Regions from separate parts of the Effusibacillus dendaii genome, predicted to be linked through region 3. Evidence: riboswitches for the same ligand, from Rfam matches in the RefSeq annotation. Region 3 holds a riboswitch; each other region holds the start of a gene.
What was found. Region 3 has a riboswitch for cyclic di-AMP ahead of skT53_RS18330 (C40 family peptidase). Riboswitches for the same ligand answer to the same signal wherever they lie in the genome.

Region 1: it holds a riboswitch for cyclic di-AMP, as region 3 does, so the genes downstream of both, skT53_RS16320 (Na-translocating system protein MpsC family protein) here and skT53_RS18330 (C40 family peptidase) in region 3, are expected to answer to the same signal.
Region 2: it holds a riboswitch for cyclic di-AMP, as region 3 does, so the genes downstream of both, skT53_RS16330 (C40 family peptidase) here and skT53_RS18330 (C40 family peptidase) in region 3, are expected to answer to the same signal.

Annotation. Positions count from the first base shown of each region.
Region 1 is NZ_AP023366.1:3,070,894-3,073,158, reverse strand. Features, by position in the region: gene skT53_RS16325 (APC family permease) at 1-453, opposite strand, end outside; gene skT53_RS16320 (Na-translocating system protein MpsC family protein) at 657-1,040, opposite strand; cyclic di-AMP (ydaO/yuaA leader) riboswitch at 1,121-1,264, opposite strand; gene skT53_RS16315 (hypothetical protein) at 1,624-1,818, shown strand; gene skT53_RS16310 (nitroreductase family protein) at 1,910-2,265, opposite strand, start outside.
Region 2 is NZ_AP023366.1:3,073,501-3,075,765, forward strand. Features, by position in the region: gene skT53_RS16325 (APC family permease) at 1-1,038, shown strand, start outside; cyclic di-AMP (ydaO/yuaA leader) riboswitch at 1,092-1,220, shown strand; partial or broken gene skT53_RS16330 (C40 family peptidase) at 1,245-1,736, shown strand; gene skT53_RS16335 (AAA family ATPase) at 1,819-2,265, opposite strand, start outside.
Region 3 is NZ_AP023366.1:68,755-71,019, forward strand. Features, by position in the region: gene skT53_RS00340 (alpha/beta hydrolase) at 1-603, shown strand, start outside; cyclic di-AMP (ydaO/yuaA leader) riboswitch at 676-802, shown strand; gene skT53_RS18330 (C40 family peptidase) at 803-1,684, shown strand; gene skT53_RS19055 (IS3 family transposase) at 1,760-1,897, opposite strand.

The DNA.
Region 1 (2,265 bases), 450 kb from region 3:
GGCAATCGCGATCGGGACAATGTAAGGCACCGTTGCCGGAAAAGCAGACGTAAGCGCCTGAACTCCGGCTGCTACAGAAACAGCTACCGTCAACGTGTAATCGATTAACAGTGAGACACCCGCAAGACGTCCCCACATGAGTCCCAGGTTTTCCTTGGCGACCATGTAAGAGCCGCCTCCTCGCGGATACGCATCGATCACCTGGCGATAACTTACGACCAAAATGGCGATCAGAATGATAATGGCTACTGCTATCGGCAATGAAAAGGAGAAGGCTACAGCCCCAACAGTCGCCAGTTCCAAGAGAATTTGCTCCGTGCCGTATGCCACAGAGGAAAGAGCGTCTGACGACAAAATCGGCAGCGCCTTCCACACGGGCATTTTCTCAGCTTCTGCCTCGCTTGATTTTAATGGTCGTCCGAACAGGATCTTTCTAAGTGTTTGACTAGGCATAGTTCTGTGCCTCCCGTAGGCTCTGTCTTTCGATAGGATTCCCCAAAATCGACTGCTATCATTTCCGAAAAAACATAAGCCTGCGGTTTCTCGCACGATTCCTACATGTCACATGACACATCGAAACCTTCCACGAGCCCGCAGGCTTACAAAATACCCGGATCCCGCTTCGGGGGTCCCTGTATTCCGTCTTCCTGACATGGTCACTGTTCAGTTTTTTCCTTCAACTTCTTTTCCAGATCCAAATCTAAAATAAACAATTCCACTTGCTCGCCAATTTTCGTGCTTACGTCACTATGGCTGGAGATAACCTGACACCCCGTAATGCGTGAGATGATTCCTTCCGTATCCTGACTGTATTGTTCCCGCAAGATCCTGCGCATCGCCTTGACAAGCTGTTTCCCTTTTTCCGACTGTACAAGATGGGTTTCTTCATGTGTCAACACACCTTTCATTCGAACAATCACCATGTCTCGAATGATGTATGTCTTTGTTTCCTGCGGACCCCGCCCCAAAATTTCCCTTTGAAGTTTAATGTAGGATTCACTAATTTCTGCTTCCAGCCTGTTTTTTGTAGTTTGCGCCAAAATCTAAACCTCTTTCCGAGCGGTGTTACTTGCACAAAACAAAAAAGACCATCACAACGAATACTGGATAGGTCTTTTGGACCTTCCCTGCTTTAGCCGACGAAGTTAGCTGACGGGTAGGATGGCAGAGAAGTGTATCTCATCCCTCCTGATCAATCAGGATTAACCCCACTTGATTGGTTCCTCCGCTCTTGCTGTAAAACAAGATTAGGCTAGATTGAATTGTTGGTACGATAATACTTGGATTTTAAGATTTTTGCGACATGTGTTTTTCATAAAAATGACTCAAAATAGACTTCAAATAAATATAAAAAGATTATTTATCACTTATATTCTTATGGTATCTCTTTTTTTCGTCATTTCTCATTAAGCTCCACCCATCGAAAAATATCCGCCAGCTCCATCAGTTAGGTAGACGGCGCCAATCGTCTTTACCCTTGATAACAAATGCGGATTTATCCGTTTTTCCTGCCGAAATCCTTAATACGCCCGGTTCAATAGCGCGCAAACCGACATTTACTGGAGTAAACCGCTGGTCAAAAACGATCGCGGTTTGAATACAGCGCTCGGGGGGTGAACAGGAATGGCAACAGAACGGAATGCAGCCCGCAGACGGCGTGCACGTCGCAATCTTAGAAGAGCCATCAGAGAACTTCGAGAAGCAAGACGGTTTCTTCGGACCCGTACTGGAGTTGAAGCTGCCGAAGCAGAGATGGGCGATGCTCTTGTGTTTATTGGCAGAGCGTTGCGCAACCTGCATCGTACAGCTCCTCGCTAATCGAGAACACTTCCCGCCACGGTCAACCGAAAGACGGTTGGCCGCTTTTTTCCAATTATACCGGTAGTGTCGTGCGATCCTCTTCCAACCATTACGGGTTTGTTTTGCCAAATTTATCGTAAAACACAACGGTTTCTCGCGGATACATTTGCTTTGGCACCGGATTTTGCTTGGAATAGCCGAACCCGAGGATAGCCAAAATGCGCCGATCATCCGGAATAGATAGAGCGCTGCGCACAAATGTCTCTCTCCGCTCTGATTCCTCCGCATCCTGCGTATGATGAACCGCCCCAAATGCCGCACCCAGTCCCAGTTCTACCGCTGCAAGCCAGATATACCCACATGCGATCGAGGCATCCTGTATCCAATATTTGCTCACTTCTGGCAATCCTGTGACGACAATAGCAGCCTGAGCACCAGTTAGCCAGGATACATAAGGGGTCGTTT
Region 2 (2,265 bases), 450 kb from region 3:
TTTGGCGGGGTAACGATTCTGTCTCTGGTTTACGGCGTATATCCTGATCCAACAGGGAATACTTCCGTATTATCGATGGTTACGGAAAATGCGTTCGGTCGAGGGAGTATGTACTTCGTTATACAGATTGCCACGATGCTCATTTTGACATTAGCGGCGAATACCAGCTTCAACGGGTTTCCGATTTTGGCCTCCATTATGGCGCAGGATCAAAACTTTCCCCGTATGTTTGCCAATCGGGGAGATCGGTTGGCGTTTAACTATGGAATTATTACATTGGGGATATTGGCCAGTCTGCTGCTCATCTTGTTCCGTGGGAAGACGGATCTGCTCATCCCGCTTTACGCGATCGGTGTCTTCTTGTCATTTACAATGGCACAAAGCGGGCTGGTGCTTAAATGGGTAAGAGAAAGGAACAGGGGGTGGCAGCGAAAAGTACTTATCAACGGAATTGGGGCTGCCGCGACCTTTGCTGTGGTATTAATATTCAGCATTACCAAGTTTACGGAAGGCGCATGGATTGTCGTTGTCGTGACACCACTCTTACTGTGGCTGATCACAAAGATCCACAAGCATTACGAGGCGGTTGCAAAGCAGCTGAGATTTGATTTGAACGATCCGCTCCCTCAAAAAGAATCTGTCATAATCGTGCCGGTTGCGGGAATCCACCGAGTCGTCGCATCGACCCTTGCTTACGCAAAGACTCTCTCTCCTAAAGTAGTTGCTTTCTACGTGGCGTTTTCTGAGGAAGAGGCGGAACGAATGGAGAAAAAATGGGAACAATGGAACCCCGGGGTTCGGCTTGTGACCTTCGTGTCCCGATATCGAACCGTCGTTGAACCCCTTGTGGAATTTGTAGAACGGGTTGATTGCCGTTTAAACCGAACAAGTACGGTTATGGTGTTGTTGCCGCAGTTTGTGCCCAAAAAGTTCTGGCAGCGATTGCTTCACAATCAATCCGCATTTCGAATCCGCGCGATGCTTTTCGGCCGAAAGGATGTCGTTGTGGCAACCCTGCCGTACCATTTGCAGGAGTAACTACCATACATTGTGCAATGAAGTTTACATAATGTCATGGTGTACTATCATTTGTTAAAAATAAGCCGAAGCTCAATCGAGCGCGGGGGACCCATTTTTTGGGGTGAAACCACATTAGTGGCAGGGTAATCCTCTTTACCCGAATCCGTCAGCTAACCTCGCAGGCTTCAGAGAGGAGATGTTTTCTAGGTATCGCGACATCGGTGATGATTCCGGCATTTGCAGCACCTGACAATGCTGCGGCAACATCCACACAATTACCGCCGGGAGTTAGCTTTGATACCAATATACAACCGGTTGCGCCTCTTGATGCAGATTACCAGACAAAGGTTAATGCAGTTCTGCAGGTAGCAGAAAGCAAGCTGGGAACTCCGTATGTATGGGGACATAATGAAGACCGCGGTCAGGTCGGTTTCGATTGCTCCAATTATACCGCTTATATTTATCATCACGCATTGGGGTATAAAATGAGTGGAGCTTCCCAGACTCAATACCATTCTGTCTGACGTACTGTGTCGAAAGCTGAAATGCGCCCGGGAGATCTTATAATCTTCAATAATGGCAGTCACGTTGGTATTTATGCGGGAAATGGCCGCGTGATTCAGGAAGGTGGCGGCCTGAAAAAGGTTGGCTATCTGAACGTTTCTCCTGGGTCTTCCTGGTACAATAATATTACGGCCGTTAAACGTATGTTTTAAGCAAGAATGCCTTGAGAACAAGCTGACGCCAGTATTCAACTGGTGTCAGCTTGTTTTTCTTTTACCGCTTCTATTGTACGGATTACACGCTTTGAGGCATCGGAATTTCTTCCTTATTGCCGTTTATCTCAATCCGATTTCCGGCACCTCGCGAAACATATCTGACGAATCCTTGCTGCGGACTATGTTCCATAAGCAGTTCCGCAAGCTGCAGTTGCACATATTGCCGAAAGGCTCTTTTTAAAGCACGGGCACCGTACTGTTTATCAAACCCTTTTTTGACTAAAAAGTTTTTTGCCGAATCGAGCAGTTCCAAGCGACAGTTGAATCTTAGTATTCTTCTGTTCAACTGTTCCGTTAGTACATCAATGATTTCAAACAATATTTGTTCCGAAAGCCAATTAAAAATCACAATGTCATCAATTCGATTGATAAATTCGGGCCGAAAGGTTGATTCCAGTTTTCTTTTAATGATTGTTTCCAGAAATGATTCGTTATTCCGGATTTTCCAGTAACGGGGATTTAGGTA
Region 3 (2,265 bases):
CAGTATGTAGATTGTCTAAAGAACTGGCTGCTGGAAGTGAGTCGGGAAGTTGGCGATCGGCCGATTTTTCTGTTGGGTCATTCGATGGGAGGGCTTGTCACCATCCGGCTTTTGCAGCATCCGAATGCCGAGCAACTGCCGATTCGGGGTGCTGTTGTGACATCTCCTTGCCTGCGTTTGCGAATGCGGGTTCCGAAGTGGCAGCAGAAGTTGGCGAAACTGCTGTTGCGAATTGCACCAAAATTGCGAATACCAAACCGTATTCGAGCGAACGACGTGTGCCGCTCGGAGGCGGTTGCCAGCCAATACCGGCAGGACCCGAATATGGAGTTTCGCGTTTCCGTGCGTTGGTATCACGAACTACAGAAAGCGATGAAAGATGCACTGCTGCAGGCAGGATCTGTGAAACACCCCCTCTTGATTCTGCAGGCGGGGGCGGATCGGCTCGTGGATCCGGAAGCGGCCATCGTATTCGCGGAACGGCTTACGGTAGTGGACCGATCATTAAAACTGTATCCGGGACTCTATCACGAATTGCTAAACGAACCGGAGCAAGAGGTGGTATTGGGAGATCTCACAAATTGGATCAAATCCAGAAAATAGGCCGAAAGAACTAGGTTATTACGGCAAAAGTCTATTGAAGTTCGACAAAATAGCTGATAACTTAATAGAGTAAGAAAAAATTTGCCGAATCTGACAACTGTCAGTACGGGGGAACTATTTTTTGGGGTGAATCACACACGTGTAGGGGACCTCAACCCGAACCCGACAACTAACCTCGGAGGCAACAGGAGGAGTCGCGTTGAATAGGCATTTGGCATCTCTAGTTTTTGCGGGGGCTGTTTTTTCTGCATCCCTCGGCATCGCAAACGCGCAAACGGTGTCGTCCGACACAGCGGCGTCAGCATCGACTACAATGTCAACGGTGAAAGAACCATCACCTTCATCGACGCCATCCGCAGCATCTTCGTTACCGGATGTAACGAAACAGACGCTATCACAAACCACGTCGTCACAATCTTCAACCGCATCGCCTGATACAAAATCAGCTCCCGCTTCCACTCCAGAGCCATCGGAGAATATTCTGGCGTTTGGGTCACAAGGAGATAAAGTGACTGCGATTCAGCAGCAGTTACGGATTTTGGGATATTTCACATATCCTTCAAACACTGGTTATTATGGTGAATTGACTGAAGGTGCCGTGAAAGCATTCCAAAAGGACAACGGAATTGAAGTAACAGGCAAAGTGGGCCCGACAACCGCCAAAATATTGGCAGACGTGGCTGCTAAAAACGAGGCGAATTGGAAGCAGTCAAACGCTGCCAAATCTTCTCAGTTGATTGATACGGCTGAATCGTTGATCGGCACGCCTTATGCTTGGGGCGGTACCAGTCCAAGCGGGTTCGACTGTTCCGGTTTTGTGAATTATGTTTTTAAGAATACAAAAGGTATTCAACTGGGCCGCACCACTGGAGATATGTATTCGGAAGGCACACCGGTCACTGATCTGCAGCCCGGAGACCTTGTATTCTTTGCCACGTATTCCTCGGGACCGTCACATGTAGGCATCTATGTGGGTGACAACCAGTTCATTTCGTCGACCGATTCCTACGGAGTCAAAATCGACAGCCTGAGCAATTCGTATTGGGGCCCCCGATATTTGGGCGCAAAGCGCATCGGTTAAACTACAGAAAAATTAGCAAAGCCTGATTAAATCGTCATAACCCCGCCCAGTGGAGAAGAGTACAAATAGAAAGATTTAGGCAGCGACCGTTTCCCGGTATTTAACCGGGGAGCGGTCGCTAAGCTTTTTCTGAAAACGATTATGGTTTTGGAAGAAAATATAATCTTCTATGTACTTGATTCGCTTCAGATAGTATGCGAGGGTTTGATAAATAGATTTTTTCTGTCTTTAAGTGGGAAAAGAAGGACTCGATACAGGCATTATCCAGACAAATTTGTTCTGCGTGAATGGCTACCCGATAGGTCGAGCTTTTTGAGTTTCGATTGAATACCTTGGAAGTGTGTTGAAACCCTTATTTGGAATGGAGGAACCACCCCTACCCTTAATATCTATTATAAGAATGCGGCTTTTCCAGTTCGTGTCTCTAATAGTATAATAAGTAATTATTACTCGATCGTAAAAAGAAACTGCTGCCAGTGTCGACTCCAAGGAAACCAAATACTTTTATAGGTTCATCAAGGGAAGCTATCGACCTGGCAGATGCCGTACGTTCTCAGATTAGTCAGTATACTCAGGTTTCT